One region of the Streptomyces sp. NPDC002513 genome, then DNA from elsewhere that is predicted to be linked to it. Evidence: riboswitches for the same ligand, from Rfam matches in the RefSeq annotation. Region 1 holds a riboswitch; each other region holds the start of a gene.

Region 1 (5,130 bases):
GATGCTGTTGGTGTCCTGGAAGTACTTGACGGTGAGCTTCTTGCCCTCCTTGGCCAGCTTCGCCTTCCACTCCAGGAGGATGCGCTCCTGGTTGGTGCCGGAGCCGACGGAGACGGTCTTGCCCGCGAGGTTCTCGTAGTCGCCGGCGAAGTTCCAGGTGCTCTTCTCGGGCACCTCGAAGGCGAGGTCGTCCTTGCGGTAGGAGGCGAACTCGTACTTCTTCTTGCGCTCTTCGGTGTCGGTGACGTTGGAGAAGGCGACATCGACCTTGCCGCTGTCGATGCCGACGAAGAGGTTCTCCCACGTCGAGTTCTTCACCTCGGGTCTGAGGCCGAGGACCGCGGCCACCAGGCGTCCGAGGTCGGGTTCGGCCCCGGTGAGGGTCTTCTGGTCGCTGCCGACGTACGCCAGCGGGGGGAAGCCGGAGGGCAGGGCGCCGACGCCGATCTCCAGGGTGCCTCTGCGGCGCAGGGCCGCGGGCAGTTCGGCGCTGATCGACTTCACCTCGGACACCTTCAGGGTGGTCCCCCGGGCGGCGCCGTTGGAGAGCCGCCCCACGGCGACCGTGCCGGAGGCCGCGCTGTCCGTGGTGGTGGCGGCGGTGCTGTCGCCCCCGCAGGCGGCGAGCCCGGCGGCGAGGGCGACGACGGCGGTGCCCGCGGTGAGGCCACGGCCCAGGCGGGTGCGGAGAGTGAGAGTACGCATGGCGGTCCTTGTTCGGTGAGCGGTGGGGCGGGACAGGGCGGTGCGGGTGGGGGGAGCGATGGGGGCCAGGGGTGTGGGGCGGCAACGGATGTGCGGCGACGCGGACCGGGCGGGCCGCGGACGGCCGGGAGGGGTGAGGGGTGACGGGTGAGGTCAGAGCACCTTGCTCAGGAAGTCCCGCGTCCGCTCGTGCCGTGGATGGTCGAGAACCTGGGCGGGCGGCCCCTGTTCGACGATCCGGCCGTCGTCCATGAAGACCACCCGGTCGGCGACCTCGCGGGCGAAGCCGATCTCATGGGTGACGATGACGAGGGTGGTGCCGCCGCGGGCCAGGTCCTTGATGACGGCGAGCACCTCGCCGACGAGTTCGGGGTCGAGGGCGGAGGTGGGTTCGTCGAAGAGGATGACGCCAGGGCGCAGGGCGAGCGCGCGGGCGATGGCCACGCGCTGCTGCTGGCCGCCCGACAACTGCCGGGGATACGCCCCCGCCCGGTCGGCGAGTCCGACCCGCCCGAGCAGGTCGCGGGCCAGTTCCTCGGCCGCGGGTCTGCTCAGTGCCCGGGTCGCGACCGGGGCGGCGGTCACGTTGTCCAGCACCGTCAGATGCGGGAAGAGGTGGAAGTTCTGGAAGACGAACCCGATGCGGCCGCGCTGGGCCAGGATGGCCCGCTCACTCAGTTCCTTGAGGCGGTCGCCGTGCCTGCGTACGCCGATGGGTTCGCCGTTCACGCTGACATAGCCGCGTTCGGGCTGCTCCAGGTGGTTGATCACCCGCAGCAGCGTCGACTTGCCGGAGCCGGACGGGCCGAGGATCACGGTCACCTCGCCCGGCCGTACGGTCAACTCGATGCCGTTCAGCACCCGGTGGGCGCCGAACGACTTGTGCACGTCGTGGACCTCTACGGCGGCGGGGCGGGTCGGCGACGTCTCGGTGGTCATACGGCGGCCTCCCTGCGCGCACGGTCCCGCAGGTCGCGAAGACCGTTGCGGAGCTGGTGGAACGGGGTGGGCGGCAGGGTCCGGGCGGCGCCCCGGGCGTAGTGCCGCTCGACGTGGAACTGGACGACCGACACGAGGCTCGTGAGGATCAGGTACCAGACGGTGACGACCAGCAGCAGCGGGACGATGTCGCCGGGGTAGGTGCTGCCCATGGTCTGCGCGGAGCCGAACAGGTCCAGCAGCGAGACGTAGAACACCAGTGAGGTGCCCTTGATCAGGCCGATGAGCTGGTTGACGTACGCGGGGATGAGGGACCGGAGGGCCTGTGGGAAGACTATCCTGCGGAACTGGTAGCTCCTGGGCAGCCCGAGGGCGGCCGCCGCCTCGTGCTGGCCCTGGTCGACGGAGAGGATGCCGCCGCGGACGACCTCCGCGGCGTAGGCCGCCTCGTTCAGGCTCAGGCCGACGACGGCGACGGTCATGTCGGTGGCGAGCCGTGACTCGTCGAAGGCGAAGAAGGCGGGGCCGAAGGGGACGCCGATGCTCAGCGTCTTGTACAGCGCGCTGAAGTTGTAGAGGAAGATCAGCACGACGATCAGCGGTGTGGAACGCAGCGCCCATACATAGGTCCAGCTCACCGCGCGCAGCACGGGGCTCCTGGACAGCCGGGCCAGAGCGAGGAGGATTCCGCCGAGCAGGCCCAGTACCGCGCTGAGCGCGGTGACTTCGAGGGTGACGAGCAGTCCGTCGAGGAGGGTGGGGCGCAGGAACCAGTAGGCGAAGCGGTCCCACTGGTAGAAGGGGTTGGACACCAGTCCGTGGACGAACTGGGCCACCAGCACGAGCACGACGGCGGTGACGATCCAGCGGCCCGGCCGGCGCAGCGGCAGCACCCGCTGGGCCGTCGGGGGCGCCGCGCCGGTGTCGTCGGGCGGTGCCGGGGCGAGGGACACGGCAGTGCCGAGGGGTTCAGTCATGGCAGGCTCCAGCGGAGTCGGACGCCCCGGGGCGGCGCGCGCCACCGCACGACCGGGCGGCACGGGCCGTCGGGAGCGAGGGGGCGTGGGAGGCGCACGGGACCGGGGGCGGGACGGAAACATGGGCGCACCACGGCGGCGGTGCGCGTCAGGGAGGGGGAACGCCGTCAGCCGTGACAGCGGGCAGAGCCCGGGGTGGTACAGAGTGCGCTGTTGACGCGGAGGAGATCGACGGAGCGGTTCGCGCACAGCAGGACGCTGCAACGGGGCCGCTGAGCGGCTGTCCTCGAAGCTGCGTCCATCACTGCCACCGTCACTCTTCCGGCCCGTGGGGCCACGCGCTTACCGAAACGTCATCCGGTCGGGTCGTCACCTGGGGCACCCCACTGCGGAGCGAGGGTTGCCGGTCAGCAAGCCAGGGCTTGTCGCTGACGCTCATGACCTTTCTGGCCGTAAGTTAAGACAGGCGCCCGAAGCGCTGTCAACGTGCGTCCGTCAGGTGATACGTGCGCGGGAGCGCCGGCCGCCGGTCAACAGGGCGTCGCCGCCGCGCCGCCCGTAACGTGCGCCGCCCAGTCCAGGATCTGCACGGCCGCGCCCGCGGCCTCCGGACCGCGGCAGTGGGCGTGATGCCGGCGGGCGATCCCGTCGAGGTCGAGGTGCGGGCCGAAGGCGGGATCGGCGGCCAGCCGGCGGGCGTAGGCCCACAGGTGCGGATGGCCGGCGACGCGGTGCACGGCCTCGGCGTCCAGGTGCCAGCGGTGCACGGTGTCGAGCTGCACCAGGGTGACCCACAACTCCACGTCTGCCGCACTGAGTTGATTGCCCAGCAGATACTTCTGGCGGGACAGCCGGCCTTCCAGTGACCGCAGGGTGCGCAGCAGCGAGCCGAGTGCGGCGTCTCTGTCCTTGCCGTCCTCGCCCTCGGCGTCGGCGCGTCCGGCGCGCTGGGCGGCCGCGTCGATGCCCTGGGCACACAGGCGCCGGACGCCCTCGATCTCCGGGTCGGCGCCCTGCGGGTAGAGCGCGGGGCGGCCCGCGCCGAAGCGGCGCGCCAGGTCGCGCATGATGTCGGGGGCGTGGGTGCTGACGATCCGGCCCGACCAGTCGTCGCTGAGCACCGGCGCCACGGCGGCTCCCGGGTAGCGATGGGCGCTTGCCTCGTACAGCGGGCGCAGCGCGGAGTGTTCGCCGCCGGGTCCGTCGGGCACCGCGGGCAGCAGGGTGACGGGCAGGACCTCGTCGAGGCCCAGCAGGCTGTGGGTGATGGCGATCCGCAGACAGTGCGGACAGGACGGGGACAGGTGGAGGCGGTAGCGGCGCGGTACGGCGTAGTGGCCGCTGCGGGCGTCGCCGCCGATCCTGCCCCGGAAGGCGGGACCGGGCGAGGCGTACGGGAGGGCGGTCAGGGCATGGGCGGACATGTCTCTCCCCGGGGTCTGGGTGCGCGAGGGTGCGGTGGGTGGCGGCCCACGGGCGGGCGGTGCTCCCCGGTCACGGGACGGGGCGGGTCGCGAGCCCGGCACCGCCGGTTCAGCGCAGGGGACCGGACGCGCTGCAGACACGCAGCAGGTCGATGTGACGGCGGGAGGTCAGAAGGAGGGACCGCCGGCGGGTGCGGTGCACACGGCCGATGACCGGCTCCAGGCGTCCCATGCTTCCCTACCTGTTCACTAGGAAATCCCTACTGGAGTGTCGATCGGGCTCCGGCCCGCGTCAAGAGGGGGTCCACGGGGTGAGAGCGCCGCACGGGAGGGGCGGATCACGGTAGTTGGGCGCCGACGAGTCCCCCAGCGGGAGGTCTCTCCGGCGCCGGCCAAGGCTGCTGCCGAGGCGGAGACGGGGAACCTTGACACCCCAAAGTGTGACCGATTGGGTACTCACATGCAGAAGGACCGCCCTCGCCAGTTGTCCACCGCCGAGGAACGCCGCGAGACGGTGCTGCGCACCGCGATCGGGGCGTTCGCCGCGCGAGGCTACTTCGGCACCACCACGGCCGAGGTCGCCAGGGCGGCCGGGATCTCCCAGGCGTACGTCTACCGGCTCTTCCCCAACAAGGAGCTGCTGTTCGTCGCCGTGGTCGAGCACTGCTTCGTACAGGTGCGGGCGAGTCTGGAACGGGCGGCCGCCGAGGCCGGGGGAAGCTCTCCCGAGGCGGTGCTCTCGGCCATGGGGGATTCCTACGCCAAGCTCATCAGCGACCACGACCTGATGCTGATCCAGTTGCACGCGCAGGCGGCGGCCGTCTCGGAGCCCGCGGTGCGCGAGGCCGTCCGGCAGGGGTACGCCCGGCTGGTGGAGTACGTCCGCGGGGTGTCCGGCGGCAGCGAGCGGCGGATCCAGGACTTCTTCGCCATGGGTATGTTGTGCCACCTGATCGTGTCGATGGGGGCCGACGAGGTGGCGGCCCCCTGGACGCGGACGCTGGCGGCGGGAATCACCCACCACTGACGCGGCCCGCCGCGTGCGCCGTCACCCGGCGCCCGGCCCCTCTACCCGCCCCGCACGC
Region 2 (5,130 bases), on a different contig from region 1:
CACCAGCGGCAACGCACCGACTCGATGGTCTCACTGACCACCTCGCGCTCCTCGACCGTCGGCTCCCCGGCCAGATCGAGATGCACGTACTCGACCACCTTCGACGAACGGGTCACGTCGAACCGGGTGAGGTTGCCGCAGAGCGTGCAGCGCCAGCGGGTCGTCTCGGTCGGCAGGGGAACCGTCATCGTGGACGCTCTCTTCCTTCTTCCAGTCTCCGTGATGCGCCAGTTTCCCTGGAGCGTGGCTCGTAACCCTACGGCCTGGCGGGTAGTCGCCGCCCGCCCGTCTCACGCGGCGAGGCACTCTGTGCGGATCAGTCCGGTTACGCCATGCTCTGTCCCATGATCAGCACCTGGAGCAGGGCGGCCGGGAGGGCGCTGCGAGGACAGTCGGCGCCCATGACGTACGGGCTGATCGTCCTGTGCTGTCTGATCTTCGCCCTGGGGCCGGCCTCGGGCCTGAACCCCTCCTACGGCCGGGGCGAGGCGCTGCTCGCCGCCCAGCGGGCCTATTTCGCCCGCTGGGGCGTGGTGCCCGCGGAGCTGTTCAGCGGGGCGCCACGGGCCGCCCTCACGCCCGCGACGGCGCTCTTCGTGCACGGCAGCTGGGTGCATCTGCTCGGCAACATGCTGTTCCTCTATGTCTTCGGGGCGATGGCCGAGGAGCGGATGGGCCATCTGGAGTTCGCCCTGTTCTACGGGGGCTGCGGCTATCTGGCGCTCCTCGGGTACGCGGCGGCCCACGCGCAGTCGACGCAGACGCTGGTCGGGGCCTCGGGGTCGATCTCCGCGGTGCTCGGCGCGTTTCTGTTCCTGTTCCCCGGGGCCAGGGTGACCAGTCTCTTCCCGTTCCTCTTCTTCCTGCCGCTGCGCTTTCCGGCCTGGGTGGTGCTGCCCTTCTGGGCGACACTGCAGTGGATCGCGGCGGACCGCGCCACCCAGGGGCCCGGGGTCGCCTACCTCGCCCATGTCGTGGGGTTCGCACTGGGCTTCCTCTACGCCTGGGTGCGCAGGCCCGTGCTGGCGGCGCGTCCGTGAGTCCCCCTCGCCCCCTCCTCCGCCACACCGGCCGGCACGAGCGCCCCGGCGGACGAACCAGCCGCCGAAGAGGGCCGCCGAGGCGCGGCCGGGTGGCCGCCGACGCTGCCGGGACAGCGTCTGTTGGTGAGCGGTGGGGCAGGTCTTAGAGTGACAGTCCGAGCGTGCACCTAGGGAGACAGCCAGCCGTGATCACTGCGATCGTGCTCATCAAGACCAGCGTGGACCGGATCCCCGAGATCGCCGAGTCGATCGCCGCGCTGGACTCCGTCAGCGAGGTCTTCTCCGTCACCGGCACCTACGACCTCATCGCCATGGTCCGGGTGCGGGCCCACGACGACCTGGCGGACGTCATCCCCGGCCGGATCAGCAAGATCCCGGGCGTCCTGGGCACGGATACGCATGTCGCCTTCCGCACGTACTCCCAGCACGACCTGGAGGCGGCGTTCGCGATCGGGCTCGACAACTGACTCCCTTCCGGCCGGCGCACCAGGACCCGGGCTCGGCGATCGGTCGGGGGCGTCAGACCGCCGGAACGCACCGCCCGTCCTGTGTGCGGTAGGTCCACCGCGCGCCCTGCCGGACCAGCTCCGCGACCGCCCGGACGAACCGCTCGACATGCTCGTCGGGCGTGCCCGCGCCGAAGCTGACGCGGATGGCGTTCAGGGACCGCTCGCCGGGTGCGGCCTCGGGGGCACCGCACTCGCCCGGGGCCTCCGGGTCGCCGCCCAGCAGGGTGCGCACCAGCGGATGGGCGCAGAACAGGCCGTCGCGGACGCCGATGCCGTACTCCGCGGAGAGCGCGGCGGCGAAGTGGGAACTGTTCCAGCCGTCGACGACGAACGAGATCACACCGACGCGGGGCGCGTCGTCGCCGAAGAGGGAGAGCACCTTGACCTCCGGGACCCCGGCGAGTCCCTCCCTGACCGTGCGGACGAGGTGCTGCTCACGGGCGACGAGCGCGTCGAAGCCCGCCTCGGTGAGGGCCTTGCAGGCCGAGGCGATGGCGTAGGCACCGATCACGTTGGGCGAACCGGCCTCGTGCCGCGCGGCGGTCTCGTGCCAGTCGACGTCCACTCCCCCGTCCGTCCGCCGGGTGACCCGGCGGCTGGCGCCGCCGCCCGCGAGATAGGGCTCGGCCGCGCGCAGCCAGTCGGCGCGGCCCGCCAGCACGCCGGAGCCGAAGGGGGCGTACAGCTTGTGGCCGGAGAAGGCGACCCAGTCCACGTCGAGGTCCGTGACCGACACGGGGTGGTGCGGGGCGAGCTGGGCGGCGTCCAGGACGATACGGGCGCCCTGCGCATGGGCGACCGCCGCCAGCTCGCGTACGGGCCACAACTCACCGGTGACGTTGGAGGCGCCGGTGACACACACGAGGGCCGGTCCGCGGGAGTCGCGGTCCGCGAGGGCGCGCTCCAGGGTCCGCACGGCCTGCCGCGGGGTGCGCGGGGCGTCGAGGACGGTGACCCGGGCGTCGCGCCAGGGCAGCAGCGAGGCGTGGTGCTCGGTCTCGAAGACGAAGACCTGGCAGCCGGCCGGCAGGGCGGCGGCCAGGAGGTTGAGCGAGTCGGTGGTGGACCGGGTGAAGATCACCTGGTCCGCCTCGCGGCAGTCCAGGAACGCGGCCACGGTCCGGCGGGCGTTCTCGAAGAGGTCGGTGGACAGCTGCGACAGATACCCGGCGCCGCGGTGGACGCTGCCGTAGTACGGCGCGTACGCCGCCACGTCGTCCCACACCCGCTGCAACGCCGGGGCGCTGGCCGCGTAGTCGAGCGCGGCGTAGGTGACGGTGCCGCCCGTGACGAGCGGCACGCTGACATCCCTGCCCAGAACGGGCAGCGGGGCACAAACGGACGGGTCGGCGGCAAGGGTGGAGACGGACATGGGTGCACTCCCGTGAAAGGCAGGTGGGATCACCGTGCCGGAGGGCGCGCAGAACGCGCGCCTGCGTCAACGGCACAGGAAAGGGTGAAGGGTGAAGAAGGGCGAAACGGGATGCGGAGGCGGGGCTCTGCGGCCCTAGCGCATTCGCTTGCTCACGGAAGGCTCCCTCGAACGACCAGGACCCCTGGCCCCACGCTCATGCACCGCGTGTGAGGGGTCCGCGCTTGCCGCAGACCTCGCTGCCTGCGGCCTGGTCTTCACCCGGGGCACCCCGCCACGGACGGAGGGTTGCCGGACAGCCGGCCGGGGCCGAGTGGCTGTCGCTCATGACCTGGGCAGGACGTTACGTGACGTGATCAGCCGGCCGCAACAGCTGTCCGGATGCCGGGACATGCGCCGGATGTCCCTGCGGCGGTGTACGAGAGGGGGAGCCCGGCCGTGCCGCGCTCCCCCCACTCCCCTGGGCTCACCGGTGGCTTGCGGCCACCCAGCGTTCCAGCGTCCGCTTCGCGGCCCCCGAGTCGATCGACTCCTGCGCCCTCTGCATCCCGGCGCGGAGCTGCTCGGCCAGCGGCGCCCCCGTCGGCTCCAGGGCCACCAGCGCCGCCGCCGAGTTCAGCAGCACCGCGTCCCTCACCGGACCGGTCTCACCGTCCAGCAGGCGCCGCGCCACATCGGCGTTGTAGGAGGCGTCGGCCCCGCGCAACGCCTCCACCGGCACCGGCTCGATGCCGACGTCCCGGGGATCGAAGGTCTCCTCGGTGACCGTGCCGTCGCGGACCACCCACACCCGCGACGTCGAGGTCGTCGTCAGCTCGTCCAGTCCGTCGTCGCCCCGGAAGACCAGGGACGAGTTCCCGCGTTCGGCCAGGACGCCCGCCACGATGGGCGCCATCCGCGGGTCGGCGACGCCCACCGCCTGTGCCTTCACCCGCGCCGGGTTGGTCAGCGGACCGAGCACGTTGAACGTCGTACGGATCCCGAGCTGCCCGCGCGCCGCGGCCACATGGCGCAGCGCCGGGTGGAACTTCACCGCGAAGCAGATGGTGATCCCGGCCTCCTCGGCCACCTCGGCCGTCCGCCGCGGGGTGAGGTCCAGATTGATGCCGAGCTTCTCCAGCACGTCCGAGGAGCCCGACGCGGACGACGCGGCACGGTTGCCGTGCTTGACCACCTTCGCGCCCGTGCCGGCCACCACGATCGACGACATCGTGGAGATGTTCACCGTCCTCGCGCCGTCGCCGCCCGTGCCGACGATGTCGACCGCGGGACCCGGCACCTCGATCACGTTCGCGTGCGCGTACATCGCCCGGACGAGCCCGGTGATCTCCTCGACCGTCTCGCCCTTCGCCCGCAGCGCGACGACGAAGGCGGCGATCTGCGCGTCCGTCGCCTCGCCGCGCATGATGCGGTCCATCGCCCAGGCCGTGTCGTCCACGCTCTGGTCATGGCCGTCCAGCAGCGCGTTCAGCACCCGGGGCCAGGAACGGCCCGCCGCGGTGTCGCCTCCAGCGGGGTTCACAGCGCTCATAAGCCGCTCCTGGGTCGGTGTCCCGGTGGGGACACGCTTCTCGAACAGGTCCACCCTATCCAGCCCCGGGCACGGCGAAGGGCCCCGTCCGGTCGGACGGGGCCCTTGGACCGTGGCGTGGCGCGCGCAGCGATCAGTGGTGGCCGTGGCCGCTCGTGATCTCCTTGTACTCCTCGACAGTGGGCTTGGGGATCTGGTTGTCCTCCCCGTAGTAGGCGTTGCTCAGCCTGGCACGCAGCTTCTCCGAGCCCTTGACCTTCCGCTCGACGCCGTTCTCGTCGACCGTCGGACCGATCTCGGCCGGCTTGTACTGCTCGTGCGCCGTGAGCGTGTGCAACTGCTCCTGGCTGAGCGGCTCGTGGACCTCGATGAACTCACCGTGCGGCAGCCGCTTGATGATGCCCGACTCGCGGCCGTGCAGCACCTTGTCGCGGTCGCGGCGCTGGAGGCCGAGGCAGATCCGCTTGGTGACGAGGAACACGAGCACCGGCACCACGAAGAAGGCGATGCGGACGAACCAGGTGATCGCGTTGATCGACAGGTGGAAGTGCGTGGCCCAGATGTCGTTGCCACCACCCAGCAGCATCACGAAGTACCAGGAGATCCACGCGGCACCGAAGGCCGTACGCGTCGGCGCGTTGCGCGGGCGGTCCAGGATGTGGTGCTCGCGCTTGT
Region 3 (5,130 bases), on a different contig from region 1:
CCGGCGCGGCACCTGGATCGAGGAGAAGGGGCGCGCCGTCGCCGTGCACACCCGCCGGGCCGACGATCCGCAGGCCGCCTTCGAGGCCCTGCGCGAACCCCTCACCGGCCTCGCCGCCCGCCACGGCCTGATCGTCGAACCCGGCCGCATGGTCCTGGAGCTGCGCCCGCCCGGCATGGACAAGGGAGTGGCCCTGGCGGAGTACGTCCGCGGGACCGGCGCCGGAGCGGTCATGTACGTGGGGGACGACCTCGGCGACCTCCCCGCCTTCGCCGCCGTCGAGACGCTCCGCTCCGACGGCCTGCCCGGCCTGCTGGTCTGCAGCGGCAGCGAGGAGGTCACGGAACTGGCCGACCGGGCGGATCTCGTGGTCGACGGCCCGGAAGGCGTCGTACGGCTGGTGACCGCGCTGGGGGACCGCCTGGCGGACCGCCCCTGAGGGCCGTCGTCACCCCTGGTTCAGGACCGCCCGCGCCCGGGGAGTGAACCTCAGTCCTCCAGCGCGGCGAGCTGGTCCAGGAACCAGCGGGCCGGGGGAAGCGCCGTGGCCCGCGCGGCCAGACGCTTGGTGCGTTCCGCGCGCTCTCCCGGACCCATCGACAGCGCCTCGTGCAGCGCCTGCGCCGTGCGCACCACGTCGTACGGGTTCACGCTCACCGCGTCCTCGCCCAGCTCCTCGTACGCCCCCGCCTCCCGCGACAGCACCAGGGCACAGCCCTCGTCGGAGACCACCGGGACCTCCTTGGCGACCAGGTTCATACCGTCCCGGATGGGGTTCACCAGGGCCACGTCCGCCAGCCGGTACGCGGCGAGCGAGCGGGCGAAGTCGTCCTTGACGTGCAGCTCCACCGGGGTCCACCCGGGGGTGGCGAAACGGGAGTTGATCTCCGCCGCCACCCGCTGGACCTCCGCCGTGTAGTCGCGGTAGACGGCCAGGTCCTGCCGGGACGGGTAGGCGAACGCCACGTGGACGACCCGTTCGCGCCACTGGGGACGCGACCGGAGCAGTTCCTCGTACGCCAGCAGCCCGCGCACGATGTTCTTCGACAGCTCCGTGCGGTCCACCCGCACGATCGACTTGCGGGGCCTGCCGTCGGGGCCCGTGCCGATCTGCTCCCGCAGGACCCGCATCCGCTCGTCCACATCCGGCCGGTGCGCCCGCTCGCGCAGGAACTCGGCGTCCGCGCCCAGCCCGTGGACGCCGACGCGGGTGCCCGAGGGGAGGTCCGGGCCGAGGACCGCGTGGCAGCAGTCCGTGAACGCGTCCGCCCACCGCTGGGTGAGGAACGCCGCCCGGTCCGCGCCCAGGATCCCGCCGAGCACCCGCGCGGCGATGTCGTCGGGCAGCAGACGGAAGTACTCCGGCGGCGCCCACGGCGTGTGCGAGAAGTGGCCGATCCGCAGGTCGGGCCGCAGCTCGCGGAGCATCCGGGGGGTCAGGGCGAGGTGGTAGTCCTGGACCAGGACCGCCGCGCCCTGCGCCGCCTCCTCCGCCAGCGCCTCGGCGAACGCCCGGTTGTAGGTCTCGTACGCCGCCCACTGCCGCCGGAACTCCGCGTCGAAGACCGGCTCCAGCGGCGTCTGGTACAGCATGTGGTGCACGAACCACAGGACCGAGTTCGCGATGCCGTTGTACGCGGCGGCGTGCACCTGCGCGTCGATGTCGAGCATCCGTACGCGCTGGCCGCCGGTGTCGGCCGGATCGAGCCTGCCGCCGGTACGCCGTACGGCCTCCCGGTCGCTGTCGTTCAGCGCGGAGCAGACCCACACCGCGTCCGTGTCGGGGCCGATCGCCGACAGGCCGGAGACCAGTCCGCCCCCGCCGCGCTTGGCGGTGAGCTGTCCCGTGTCGTCCAGCGCGTAGGAGACCGGGCCGCGGTTGGACGCCACGAGAACGGAAGCCGCATTCGAAGCCATGCCACGAAACCTAGCCCGAGCCGAAAACGCTCAAACGTTCCCTTCGGCCGTCCGCTGAACCGTATACGACGGCCGGCGTCACGGACGCGGTCCGCCCGGGGCCGGACGGCTCAGGCCGCCCGCCGGTCCGCGTACTCCGCGATCTCCGCCATCGGCGGCCGCTCCTCGGTGTCCACCGCGTACGTCCGCGGCTCGAAGCGGCCCTCGACGCGCTCGAACTGGGTGAGGGCGGGGCGGACCAGATGGCCGCGGGCCAGCCGCAACTGCGCGGTGCGGTAGATCGCCGCGGCCATGCGGCCGAGCGCCTGGCCGTCCTGGTGGCGGTGCAGGCGCACCCCGACGTCGACCTGGGCCAGGGCGTCCAGGCCCACCAGATGCAGGGCGTCGACCAGCACGCCCAGCTCCACTCCGTACCCGACCGGGAACGGGAGCCGTTCCAGCAGCGAGCGGCGGGCGGCGTACTCGCCGCCGAGCGGCTGGACGAACCCGGCGAGCTGCGGCCAGTGCATGTTGAGCAGCGGGCGGGCCATCAGCTCGGTGACCCGGCCGCCCTGGCCCGCCGCCGGCCCGGCGGCCGGCTCACCGGGCAGGGCCAGCGGCCGGTCGTACATCGCCTTCACGAGGTCCACGCCCGGGTCGGTGAGCAGCGGGCCCACGATCCCGGAGACGAAGTCCGACGAGAACTCCCTCAGGTCCGCGTCGACGAAGCAGACGATGTCCCCGCGGGTGACCAGGAGGGAGCGCCACAGCACCTCGCCCTTGCCGGGCACGGCAGGAATGCGCGGCAGGATGGTGTCGCGGTGCACCACCGTCGCGCCGGCCGCCGCGGCCACCTCGAAGGTGCGGTCCGTGGAACCCGAGTCGACGACGACGATCTCGTCGACGAGCGGGATCTGCCGCATCAGGTCGTGCCGGATCACGGCGACGATCTCGCCGACCGTCTCCTCCTCGTTGAGCGCGGGCAGCACGACGCTGACCGACGAGCCCGAGGCGCGTTTGGCGGCCAGGATCTGGTGGAGCGGACGATCGGTCACGGACCAGGAGCGGGTGCTCAGCCAGCGCTCGACTTCTTCCAGCACGGTCTGCGGCTCCTTGTCCCCGGCTTGACTCCGGCTTGTCCGTGGTGATCCATCTCGCGGTTCGGACGACTATCTCAACTGTCGTGGCCTTCGGTTACAGTCTTGAACAACGCCGGTGACCATCGCATGTCGGGGGTCGCCGCTGCTGACAACCAGTGAAACAACCGCATACAGCTCATCCAGAGGGGCAGAGGGACACGGCCCGATGAAGCCCCGGCAACCCTCCAGCCGGTTCTCGTAGATCAGTGATGATCGTCCTCGCGAGGCTCCCGGCTAGGGAAGGTGCCAAATCCGTCTCACGGCGAGATGCGTCGTGAGGAAGATGAGGAGAGAGGGCCTCGCCTGACATGGCTGTGCAGACAGTTGCAAGCAGCACCGACTCCGTGAACTCCGTGGACCTCGGCCCCGCCGCGGCCCTGTCCTGCCGCGAGTGCGGCCACCGGGTGCCGCTCGGCCCGGTCTTCGCCTGCGAGGAGTGTTTCGGCCCGCTGGAGATCGCGTACGACTTCTCGGGCTACGACACCGAGGAACTGCGCCGGCGGATCGAGGCCGGCCCCGCGAACATCTGGCGCTACGCGCCGCTGCTGCCGGTCCCGGCGGACGTCGCCGGCAAGCCGAACCTCAACCCCGGCTGGACCAAGCTGGTCAAGGCCGACAACCTGGCGCGCGAGCTGGGTGTGACCGGCGGGCTGTATGTGAAGGACGACTCCGGCAACCCGACGCACTCCTTCAAGGACCGCGTGGTCGCCCAGGCGCTGGAGGCGGCGCGCGCCTTCGGCTTCACCACCCTTTCCTGCTCCTCCACCGGCAACCTGGCGGGCGCGGTGGGCGCCGCGGCGGCCCGGGCCGGGCTGCGCTCCTGCGTCTTCATCCCGCACGACCTGGAGCAAGGCAAGATCGTCATGGCCGCGATCTACGGCGGCGAGCTGGTCGGCATCGAGGGCAACTACGACGATGTCAACCGCTTCTGCTCGGAGCTGATCGGCGACCCGGCCGGCGAGGGTTGGGGCTTTGTCAACGTCAACCTGCGTCCGTACTACGCGGAGGGCTCCAAGACCCTGGCGTACGAGATCGCCGAGCAGCTGGGCTGGCGGCTGCCGGACCAGATCGTGGTCCCGATCGCCTCCGGCTCCCAGCTCACGAAGATCGACAAGGGGCTGCGGGAGCTGATCGAGCTGGGACTGGTCGAGGACCGGCCGTACCGGATCTTCGGTGCCCAGGCCGAGGGCTGCTCGCCGGTGTCGACCGCGTTCAAGGCCGGCCACGACGTCGTACGGCCGCAGAAGCCGGACACGATCGCCAAGTCGCTGGCGATCGGCAACCCGGCGGACGGTCCCTATGTGCTCGACATCGCGCGCCGCACCGGCGGGGCCGTGGAGGACGTGACGGACGCGCAGATCGTGGACGCCATCAAGCTGCTCGCCCGCACCGAGGGCGTCTTCGCGGAGACGGCGGGCGGCGTGACGGTGGGCGTGACCCGCAAGCTGGTCGAGAGCGGTGCGCTCGACCCGACGAAGACGACCGTCGTCCTCAACACCGGCGACGGCCTCAAGACCCTGGACGCGGTGGCGGGCACCGGCCTCACCGCGACGATCCGTCCGACCCTGGACTCCTTCCGAGAGGCTGGCCTCGCATGAGCGTGACCGTACGTATCCCCACCATCCTGCGCCCCTACACCGGGGGCCGGGCCGAGGTCGCCGCCGAGGGGGCGACCCTCGCGGAGGTCATCGCCGACCTGGAGAAGAACCACACCGGCATCGCCGCCCGCGTCCTGGACGACCAGGGCAAGCTGCGCCGCTTCGTCAACGTGTACGTCAACGACGACGACGTCCGCTTCGAGCAGGGCCTTCAGACGGCGACCCCGGACGGCACGGGCGTCTCCATCATCCCGGCGGTCGCCGGCGGCTGACGGCCGCTCACCCCGGCGCGATCGTTCGCCTTCGGTAAGGCAAAGCGCCGAGAGTTCATCGAATTGCCCTCTCCGCGAGAGAAGCGGAGGGGGCAATTCTGCATGGTTGAGCACGGTAGAGTTGGGGAACCCGCTCCCGGATTCCGGTCGCGCCACCGGAGTCCTTAACCACCCGCTGGGCAAGAAGTAGCCAAAGTGGGCATGGGTTTTGCGCCATCCATTCCT

The links. Region 1 has a riboswitch for S-adenosylmethionine ahead of ACWD5Q_RS09610 (amino acid ABC transporter permease). Riboswitches for the same ligand answer to the same signal wherever they lie in the genome.
Region 2: another riboswitch for S-adenosylmethionine. It lies ahead of ACWD5Q_RS03020 (aminotransferase class V-fold PLP-dependent enzyme); the one in region 1 lies ahead of ACWD5Q_RS09610 (amino acid ABC transporter permease).
Region 3: another riboswitch for S-adenosylmethionine. It lies ahead of thrC (threonine synthase); the one in region 1 lies ahead of ACWD5Q_RS09610 (amino acid ABC transporter permease).

The regions. Positions count from the first base shown of each region.
Region 1 covers NZ_JBSFXK010000010.1:3,139-8,268, reverse strand. Annotated here, with positions in the region: gene ACWD5Q_RS09620 (ABC transporter substrate-binding protein) at 1-705, opposite strand, end outside; gene ACWD5Q_RS09615 (amino acid ABC transporter ATP-binding protein) at 859-1,644, opposite strand; gene ACWD5Q_RS09610 (amino acid ABC transporter permease) at 1,641-2,621, opposite strand; SAM riboswitch class IV at 2,955-3,064, opposite strand; gene ACWD5Q_RS09605 (glutathione S-transferase C-terminal domain-containing protein) at 3,152-4,045, opposite strand; gene ACWD5Q_RS09600 (hypothetical protein) at 4,155-4,277, opposite strand; gene ACWD5Q_RS09595 (TetR/AcrR family transcriptional regulator) at 4,506-5,072, shown strand.
Region 2 covers NZ_JBSFXK010000003.1:51,906-57,035, reverse strand. Annotated here, with positions in the region: gene ACWD5Q_RS03035 (hypothetical protein) at 1-188, opposite strand, end outside; gene ACWD5Q_RS03030 (rhomboid family intramembrane serine protease) at 345-1,040, shown strand; gene ACWD5Q_RS03025 (Lrp/AsnC family transcriptional regulator) at 1,229-1,510, shown strand; gene ACWD5Q_RS03020 (aminotransferase class V-fold PLP-dependent enzyme) at 1,563-2,924, opposite strand; SAM riboswitch class IV at 3,140-3,256, opposite strand; gene trpD (anthranilate phosphoribosyltransferase) at 3,391-4,455, opposite strand; gene qcrB (cytochrome bc1 complex cytochrome b subunit) at 4,589-5,130, opposite strand, start outside.
Region 3 covers NZ_JBSFXK010000004.1:223,054-228,183, reverse strand. Annotated here, with positions in the region: gene otsB (trehalose-phosphatase) at 1-439, shown strand, start outside; gene ACWD5Q_RS05090 (alpha,alpha-trehalose-phosphate synthase (UDP-forming)) at 490-1,917, opposite strand; gene ACWD5Q_RS05085 (glucosyl-3-phosphoglycerate synthase) at 2,028-2,996, opposite strand; SAM riboswitch class I at 3,169-3,325, shown strand; gene thrC (threonine synthase) at 3,344-4,633, shown strand; gene ACWD5Q_RS05075 (MoaD/ThiS family protein) at 4,630-4,905, shown strand.